2 regions of the Methylobacterium sp. ap11 genome follow, and region 2 is predicted to be linked to the other one. Evidence: predicted binding sites of a transcription regulator. Region 2 holds the regulator's gene; the other holds the start of a gene.
The links. The regulator LexA, encoded in region 2, represses DNA repair genes until DNA is damaged. The targets are predictions, from matches to a motif close to TGTTCNNNNTGTGTTCNG.

Region 1: the regulator LexA is predicted to act here: its motif matches at 1,849-1,866, upstream of BMX97_RS27535 (putative DNA modification/repair radical SAM protein).

The regions. Positions count from the first base shown of each region.
Region 1 is NZ_FOEB01000027.1:70,678-75,453, reverse strand. Features, by position in the region: gene BMX97_RS27540 (UdgX family uracil-DNA binding protein) at 1-620, opposite strand, end outside; gene BMX97_RS27535 (putative DNA modification/repair radical SAM protein) at 620-1,831, opposite strand; gene BMX97_RS27530 (hypothetical protein) at 1,984-2,193, shown strand; gene BMX97_RS27525 (Gfo/Idh/MocA family protein) at 2,355-3,704, shown strand; gene BMX97_RS27520 (RidA family protein) at 3,727-4,119, opposite strand; gene BMX97_RS27515 (DSD1 family PLP-dependent enzyme) at 4,128-4,776, opposite strand, start outside.
Region 2 is NZ_FOEB01000002.1:121,524-126,299, forward strand. Features, by position in the region: gene glyS (glycine--tRNA ligase subunit beta) at 1-785, shown strand, start outside; gene BMX97_RS03065 (hypothetical protein) at 969-1,175, shown strand; gene lexA (transcriptional repressor LexA) at 1,993-2,733, shown strand; gene BMX97_RS03075 (DUF4357 domain-containing protein) at 2,909-3,292, shown strand; gene BMX97_RS03080 (DUF429 domain-containing protein) at 3,289-4,149, shown strand; gene BMX97_RS03090 (DUF7986 domain-containing protein) at 4,471-4,776, shown strand, end outside.

The DNA.
Region 1 (4,776 bases), on a different contig from region 2:
GGCACGTCCTCGCGCCGGCCGGCGGGCCCGAAGCGCAGGGCGGTGCCGTCCCAATGCGCCGAGCCGTCGGGGGTCAGGATCGACCAGTCGAAGGACGGGAAGCGGGCGGAGAAGAACGGCGCGGCCTCCGCCAGGATGTGGTGGTCGGGCTCGAACCACGCCATGAAGCGCTCGCGCCCGCCCTCGGGCATGGTCCCCTGCTCCGCCCCGGCGCGGCGGAAGCGCAGGAAGGCGTGCATCTTGTGCAGGTCGCGCCCCACCGCCTTGCGCATCAGGTGCAGGCGGTGGACCAGCGGGTCGCTCGCCACCTCGGCGAGGTGGCGCTCGCCGTCGGCGACGCGCCGGATCAGCCGGTGGAGCAGGCCGTAGCGCTCGGGGTCGCGGTGCATGACGACCGAGGCGACGAGGCCGGCCACCGCCCGCGGCAGGGCGAGCGCAGGGCCCGTCGCGTCGGACGGGACCTCGTCGGGAAACAGCGACGGCGCCTCGCCCTCGACCCAGGTCACGGTCTCGGGCGGGATGCCGGCCGGGACGAGCCGCCGGATCGCCCCCCGGAACCCGTCGAGATCGGCGCCGGGGGCGAGCCGGATCGTGCGCGCTTGAACAGTGTGAGCCGGCATCAGAACAGGCTCAGCTGGCGCGGCGGCTCGGCGAGGCGGGCGCGCAGGTCGAGCCGGTCGGTGAGCCGGGTCGGCGCGTAGTCGGCGGCGACGAGGAACGGCCGGGCGCGCTTGAGGCCGGAGGTCAGGCGGGCCACGTCGTCGAGCCGCAGTGTCGCGTGGCGGCGCGCCGCCACGATCTTGTCCACCGCCCGGACGCCGAGCCCCGGCACCCGCAGCAGCATCTCCCGGTCGGCCTTGTTCACGTCGACGGGGAAGCGGTCGCGGTTGCGCAACGCCCAGGCGAGCTTGGGGTCGACGTCGAGGGCGAGCATCCCGGATTCGGTCGCCCCCGCCACGTCGTCGGGCGAGAACTCGTAGTACCGCATCAGCCAGTCGGCCTGGTAGAGCCGGTGCTCGCGCTGGAGCGGCGGCGACTTGCTCGGCAGGATCGAGGCGGCGTCGGGGATCGGGCTGAAGGCCGAGTAGTAGATCCGCTTCAGCCCGTAATGGTCGTAGAGCCGGGCGCTGGTGCGGATCAGCGATTCGTCGGTGCTGGCATCGGCGCCGACGATCACCTGGGTCGATTGCCCGGCGGGGGCGAAGCGGCGCTTCTCCTCCTTGGCCTGCAGGATGCGCTCGCCCATCTGGCCCATCGCGGTCTGGATCGCGGCGCCGTCCTTCTCGGGCGCCAGCCGCTCCAGGCTCGCCTCGGTCGGCAGTTCGAGGTTGATCGACAGACGGTCGGCGTAGAGCCCGGCCTGCTCGATCAGCCACGGGCTCGCCTCGGGGATGGTCTTCAGGTGGATGTAGCCGCGGAAGCCGTGGCGCTGGCGCAGGGTCTTGGCCACCCGGATCAGCTGCTCCATCGTGTGATCGGGCGAGCGGATGATGCCGGAGGAGAGGAACAGCCCCTCGATGTAGTTGCGCTTGTAGAACTCGACCGTCAGCGTCACCACCTCGTCGACCGAGAACTTGGCGCGCCGGACGTTCGAGGAGCGCCGGTTGACGCAGTAGGCGCAGTCGAACAGGCAATAGTTGGTGAGCAGGATCTTGAGCAGCGAGACGCAGCGTCCGTCCGGCGTGTAGGCGTGGCAGATGCCCGCCCCGGTGGTCGAGCCGAGCCCGCCGGCCTCGGCCTTGCGCTTCGGCGCCCCCGACGAGGCGCAGGAGGCATCGTACTTCGCCGCGTCGGCGAGGATGGTGAGCTTCTTCTTCAGGGCGTCGTCCATTCTTGCAACCTGGCCCTCGTTCCTGTTTCGTTCAAGGCGGAAGGCAGGCGATCCCCGTGGTCGAAAGCCGCATCCGGAAAGCCTGGAACCCGCCACCCGGCCCGCCGTTATCCCGTTGATTGGAGCGTTTCTAATCCACAAGGAGATGCCGCATGGCGACGAACCCGTCCGCGAACTGCCGCAGCTGCCGCTACTTCGACGACCACAAGCTCAATGCCGGCGCCCCCCAGGGCGAGGAAGGCTTGTGCCGCTTCAACCCGCCGGTGAGCCAGCCCGAGCCGCAGGGCCACGGCCTCTGGCCGGTGGTCTCGTCCCAGGATTGGTGCGGCCACTTCTCGCCGGAGATGATGGCGGGCGAGTGAGTCTTCCGCCGTAGCGGATCGTCGAGAAGGCCGGCCCTCGCGGGTCGGCTTTCTTGCGTCGGGGTACGCGTGTTCCGCGCGGGGCCGCCTCCCAGGCGGCCCGGAACCCCGCCACCCCCGGCACGTTGCGCAGGCTCCCTTTCCCCACGGATGCCTGCCCGATGCCGGACGATGTCACCGCCCTCTCGCGCCGCAGCCTGATGATGGCCGGGGGCGCCACCCTGGTCGGCCTCGGGACGGCGTCGGCCCAAGGTGCGTCGGGTCAGGGCCTGCCCGGGCCCGAGCGGCCGGTCGATACCGGCAAGGTCGAGAACGGCCGGGTGAGCTTCCCGAACTGGCGCGGCCCCTCCGACCGTCCGGCCCCGCCCCCTGCGGCGCCGCTGCCGCCGGCCGAGCGGGTCGGCTTCGCGATCGTGGGCCTCGGACGGCTGTCGCTCGAGGAGATCCTTCCGGCCTTCGGCGAGTGCCGCAAGGCCAAGCCCGTCGCGCTGATGTCGGGCTCGCCCGACAAGGCCAAGGCGGTGGCGGCGCAGTACGGTATCAAGCCGGAGGCGGTCCACGGCTACGACGGCTGGGACGCGCTCGCCCGCAACCCGGAGGTGAAGGCGGTCTACATCGTCACCCCGAACGCGCTCCACCGCGACCAGGTGCTCGCCGCGGCGGGCGCCGGCAAGCACGTCCTGTGCGAGAAGCCGATGGCGGTCTCCTCGGGCGAGGCGCGGGCGATGATCGAGGCCTGCGCGGCCGCGAAGGTGAAGCTGATGATCGCCTATCGCTGCCAGTACGAGCCCTACAACCGCGAGGTCGTGCGCCTCGTGCGCAGCGCCAAGTACGGCAAGGTCCGGCTGATCGAGGCAACCAACACCCAGACCATGAGCCTGCCCGAGCAGTGGCGCCTGAAGAAGGCGCTGGCCGGCGGCGGGTCGCTGCCGGATATCGGGCTCTACTGCCTCAACGGCGTGCGGGCGCTGATGGGCGAGGAGCCGGTTGCGGTCCAGGCGCAGATCCACTCGCCCGACGACGCGCTCTACCGCGAGGTCGAGGAGACGGTCGCCTTCACCCTGCGCTTCCCCTCCGGCGCGCTGGCGCTCTGCTCGACCAGCTACGGTGCCCACGAGACCCGCTCGCTGAAGGTCCAGGCCGAGGGCGGCGCGATCGATCTCCAGAACGCCTTCGCGTATCGAGGCCAGCGCCTGTTCGTCAGCCACCGCGAGGGCAAGGCCGAGGCCCGGGACGAGCGGGTGCTCGGGGCGAAGAACCAGTTCGCCCTCGAGATCGACCACATGGCGACCTGCATCCTGGAGAACCGCACCCCCCGCACCCCGGGCGAGGAGGGCCTGCAGGACCAGATCCTGATGGAGGCGATCTACGAGGCCGCCCGCACCGGCCAGACCGTGGCGCTCAAGGGCCCGGAGCGGAAGCCGAACCTGACCGACAAGGAGAAGGCCAGGGAGCAGGACGCCAAGGGCCTCGACCCGACCCGCGGGCCCGAGCCCGAGGAGGCGGAGTGAGGCCGCAGGCGCCTCACTCGCCTCACGCGCCCCGCACGGCGATCGCCTCGACCTCGACCAGGTAGCCGTGGTGGAGTTCCGGCACCGGCACCACCGTGCGAGCGGGCTTCGCCCCGCCCATCGCCTCGGCGTAGATCCGGTTGAATTCGGGCCAGTGCGCCACGCCGACGACGTAGGCCGTCACCCGCAGGATGCGCTCCGGCCCGCTGCCCGCCTCGGCCAGGATCGCGAGGAGGCTCGCGAGCGCCTGGCGCGCCTGGACCTCGAAGGGCTGGTCGGCGGTGTGGCTGCCGTCGGGCCGGGCGCCGAGCTGGCCCGACACGAAGACGAGGTCGCCCCAGGCCACCCCTTGCGAGTAGTGCCCGGCGGGCGCCGCCGCGTCGCGGGTGGCGAGGCGGGTGATCGGATCGGTCATGGGGGTTCCTACCAGCCGTTGATGCGGGGCCAGATGGCCGCGACGCGGTTGTCCGCGTCGAGGACATGGTAGCGGTCGTGCTGCGCGCCGGTGGCGCAGGCGTGGTTGGGCAGGATGCGCACCTGCGCGCCGATCGGAAGATCCGGCAGGCGGGCCTCCGCGCCCGGCCGCACGGCGACGATGCCGTGCTCCTGGTTGGCGTCCCGCACCATGAGGTCGGGATAGGGCCGTCCGGCGAGGTCGCAGACGAGGCCGTAGCCCTGGTCCACCGCCTGGCGGGCCGTGCCGCGGTCGCGCGAGAGCGCCATCCAGCCGGCATCGACGATGATCCAGCCCTTCGCCCGCTGGTGGCCGATCACGGTGGCGAGCACCGAGACGGCGATGTCCGCCACCGCGACCGCGCCGACGCCTGCCTGAAACAGGTCGCCGAACATGAACACGCCGGCCCGGACCTCGGTGACTCCGGTGAGGTCGCGGGCGAACTGTGCCGTCGGCGTCGAGCCGACGCTCACCACCGGGCAGGGCAGGCCCGCCGCCCGCAGGATCTCGGCTGCCGTCACCGCGGCGACGCGCTCGTCCTCGGCCGCCGCCGCCAGGGCGTCGGGGTCGGACAGGGAATAGCTGTCGCCGGCATGCAGCAGCACGCCGCGCAGGGTC
Region 2 (4,776 bases):
TTCGCCTCCTACTCGAAAATAATATAAAAATGCGGTTGGATTACATCGTCCGCGCCGCACATATGCCCGTCGCATTGGAAATCGCACGAAAATATGATTCGGCCGCAAGATTGAAAGCCCTTTCTGCAATTGCAGGCATGGATTTAAGTGAGCCGTCCTATGAGGTGGCCAAATCTGCTATTGATGACGATTATTTCGGAAAAAGCTTGGGTAAGTACGAAAAAATCGATAAACAGTCGCGTGAGGTTTGTGAGAGCCTTTTTTCGTTTTTCGTTGACCGGCTGAAGGTCTACCTGCGCGACCAAGGCGCCCGCCACGACCTGATCGACGCCGTCTTCGCGCTGCCCGGGCAGGACGACCTCCTGATGGTGGTGCGCCGGGTCGAGGCGCTCGGCCGCTTCCTCGACACCGAGGACGGCAAGAACCTGCTCGCCGGCTCCCGTCGCGCCGCCAACATCCTGCGGATCGAGGAGAAGAAGGACGGTCGCGCTTACGATGCGGCGCCGGACCAGAGCCTCCTGCGCCTGCCCGAGGAATCGGCCCTGGCCGAGGCCCTGCGGATGGCCGGCGCCGAGGCGGGCAAGGCCGTGGCGGTGGAGGATTTCGAGGGGGCGATGCGGGCGCTCTCGACCCTGCGTGCGCCGGTCGACGCCTTCTTCGACAAGGTGACGGTGAACGCCGACGAGCCGGCCCTGCGCGCCAACCGCCTAGCGCTCCTCAACGCGCTCCGGGCGGCGACCCGGGAGGTCGCGGACTTCTCCCGCATCGGCGGCGAGGGCCGCTGAGCGCAACGCGCGACCGGGCTCTCCCGTAAGCCCGGCCGCGCGCGTCCGGCCGTCGATCCGGCGCCGTGAGCCAATCCGCGTCTCCCGCGTTTCCCCGGCGGGAGAGGGCGGCCGCCCCCCGGCTCCCGCGGTCCCCCCGGGGGCCGGCGGATCGACACGGTGCGGCGAGGGACTTTGACTGCGATGCACCAGAACGCCATCCGACCGCACCGGGACAAGCCGGGAGTCTCGGCCCGCGGCATCGTGCTCACCCTGCTCGGGGTCGTGATCGGCAGTGCCGGCTACTACGCCTCCTGGCGCTACCAGACCCCGCTTGGCACGATCGGCGGTATCGCCGGTCTGGCGCTCTGCGTGATCGGCACCAGCCACGGCCACGAGGGCGGGCACTAAGCTCGACTTTGGCCTTCAGGCTGCGTTGCAGGGAGGGCGGGCCCCGGGCGGCGGCAGGGGCGAAGCACGGTTTCGTTCTGTGCCGCTGGAGCCGGGATGTCGCCAAAACGCGCTCACGCCAGCGAGCGTATCCGGGAGGGCGGGTTGCGCCTTCGGGTACCGGGCGGCCTGCACCGCCTTGCGGCGTTCGCGAGCGGGCCGACGCGCTGCCGACAGGAGATTGCGGAGAGCAGGGCGAGCAGGCAGGGGTGGTGCGGGCGATCACCCGGCCCGACCACTGGCGCTGGGTCTCGACGCCGAGATGGGCGCGAGTCTCCCGGACGGTAACCTCGACGCTCCCGTACCCGTCACGGCTCTCTGGCGGTGGTGATCAATAACTGGCGAAGGAATTCCGGGATCGAGCGGAATGATCTGTGGTCCCGCCGGTCGGATCGGGGTGGTCGGGGCGTTGTCCGGTTGCGCTTTCGGTGGCCGGTCCGGGCGCCGGCCGCGCGTCGTCTGATCGCGAAAGGGTTCGTGGCGGAGCGCGAAGGCACGCTTTCCTCTTCGAACCGGACAATCGCCGCACGGCGTATGGTTTCGACGTCGTCGGTGCCGAGACGATCCGCGATGAACGCCCGCACGGCCGGGTTCTTGTCCAGCCGCGAGAGGCGATGCTGAGTCTGGACCCTGGAGCCGCGTCCGATGGCGCGTGGTACTCGGCTTCTTCCGCCCCAACATCCCGTTTTTTCAAAGCCGCTTGCGGAACACTTGCGGAACGCTTACCATGTTCGCGATTTGTTTCCGGAGCGCGGCAGCGCGGGGATGAGAGAGTCACATGCTCACGCGTAAGCAGTTGGACCTGCTCCGCTTCATTCAGCAGAGAATGCGCGAGACGGGTGTCCCCCCGTCCTTCGACGAGATGAAGGACGCCCTCGACCTGAAGTCGAAATCGGGCATCCACCGCCTGATCACCGCCCTGGAGGAGCGCGGCTTCCTGCGCCGTCTGCCGAACCGGGCCCGGGCGATCGAGGTGATCCGCATCCCCGATACGGTGACGGGGCCGGCGACGGCTCCCGCGGCCGGGGCCGAGGTGGTGCGGTTCAACCCGAGCGTCGTCGAGGGCGGGCGCGCCCACGAGCCGAAGCGGCAAGCCGGCATCCCCGCCATGGCGACGGCCTCGGATGAGAACGGCCACTCGGTCAGCGTACCGGTGATGGGCCGGATCGCCGCCGGTACGCCGATCTCGGCGATCCAGAGCCAGAGCCGCACGGTGGCGATGTCGCCGGACTTCCTGGCCAGCGGCGAGCACTACGCCCTGGAGGTGCGCGGCGACTCGATGATCGAGGCCGGCATCCTCGACGGCGACCTCGTGGTGATCCGCCGCCAGGAGACCGCCAATACCGGCGACATCATCGTGGCGCTGATCGACGACGAAGAGGCGACCTTGAAGCGCCTGCGGCGCCGAGGCTCGTCGATCGCGCTCGAGGCCGCCAACCCGGCCTACGAGACCCGGGTGCTCGGGCCGGATCGGGTGCGGATCCAGGGCCGGCTGGTGAGCCTGGTGCGGAAGTACTGAGTTCGCGCGGGGAGCGCCTTCGCCCGACCCCCCGCACGGGAGGGTGGCCTGCGAAGCAGGCCGGAAGAGGGGGAGCGACGCTTCCGGAAAAACATGTGGCACGCCGCCATGTTCTGCGGGCCTGATCCGGTCCGCAGCTCCGGCGGGCGTGCCCATGGCGCCAGTTCGGGCGCCCGTGCGGCAGAGCTTCTATGCGACCGCACGACCGCGCAGCGAAACCCACAAGGCCTATCTCGACATGATCGGCGGCGGCGACGTGCTCCGCGCCGGCTCGCTCGTCAGCCCGACCACGACCGACGGCTTGCCAGTGAACCTCGGCAAGTTGCGCGAGCAGTTCGCCGGCGAGAACGCCCTCGCGCCGCAGGGCGGCTGCCTGAGCTTGACCAAGGACATTTTCTTCACGAGTCCCTCGCCGGCCTCGGCGCTGGTCGAGGGCTGCAGCTCGACAGGGCCTGGTGACTCGATCAGGGTCACGGACCGGAAGCGGCTCGGTGACGGGTTTCGCGAACACGATGTGCTGGGTGAGGGGTCCATGCTCATGCGGAGTGCCGGCCCGTGAGCGTGGTCGGGACGACCAGCATTATCGGGTTCGATTCGGCCTGGACCGACAACCCTCGTGCGCCGGGTGCGATCTGCACGATTCGCATCGACCGGGCCGGCCGCCGCACCCTCGTGCCGCCGCGCCTCGCCTCGTTCGACGAGGCTCGCGCGGCGATCGAGGCGGAGAGCGCCATCAGCGACTTGCGCCTCGTCGCCCTCGACCAGCCGACCCTGGTTCCGAACGCGACCGGGATGCGCCCGGTCGATCGGGTCGCGGCCTCCCTGATCTCCTGGCTCGGCGGCGGCGTGCAGCCGGCGAACCGCGGGAAGGCCGGGATGTTCGACGACGCGGCCCCGCTCTGGCGCTTCAAGGAGCGGCTCGGCGCGACGGAGGATCCGGAGGCCTCGCGGGAGGCCATCCGCGGCCTCTACCTGATGGAGGTCTTTCCCGCCCTGGCGATGCCGTCCCTCGATCCCGCCTTCGACGGCCGCCTGCGCGGACCGCGCTACAACCCGGCCCGCCGCAAGACCTTCACGCTGGCGGGCTGGCAGGCGGTGATCGCGGCGGTGCGGCGGCAAGCGGTCGAGTCCAGGATCGCCGGGCTCGCGGACTGGGCCGACGACCTGGCGCGGATCGCAACCCCGCGCAAGGCCGACCAGGACCGGCTCGACGCGGTGCTCTGCGCCCTCATCGGGCTGCACTGGCTCGTCCAGCCACGTCACAGCTCGATCATGATCGGCGACCGCATCGCGGGCTACATGGTGGCGCCGGCAAGCCCGTCGGTGCGAACGCGGCTCGAGACTGCCGCCAAGGCTTGCGCCGTTCCGGTCGACCCCGAGCGCCGCGTCACGGCCTCGGCCAGCGGCGGGCCTTGAAGGTGGTCTCGTCGCCGTTCCGCAAGGCGATCTCGCCGTGGATCGTGTCGGCACCGTCGCACTCGGCCCAGCCGTCGCCGAACACCTCGTCGCCCTCGTCCGAGCCCTGGAAGCGGAAGTCGACATCGGTTCGGCTGCAGGCGCCGTCGAGGCTTGCGGCGACGGCGCCGAAGCGGAACCTGTCCGCTCCGTTCGGCCCGGAGGCGATGAAGGCCGGCTCGACGAGGTCGAGATAGTCGTTGTCCCGGGCGCCGGCCTAGGTGATGCCCGCTCCCGAATATTCTCCATGCGACCTATCTCCTGGCGGGCGGGAGAACGATCATGACCGGCGAGAAGGCGACAGCCCGGGGCACCATCCTTGCCCAGTATCGGCCGATCCGGTGCGCGATCCAGGCCGTCCTCGCGCAGGCCGTGGATGCCTGCAGGAAGCCCGACCTCAACCGGGCCGCCAAGCATCTCGGCCTCCTCGACGAGGCGCACCTCGCGGACGACACGGTCCTCAATATGCTCTGCGACGTGGCGCTGTTCGAGCCCAACCAGCGCGGCCGGCGCGTCTTCGACGGCTTCCTGCGCGATCGCCTCGCCGCTCTCGACCCGGGCGAGCAGGAGGTCGCCCGCCGAATGGAG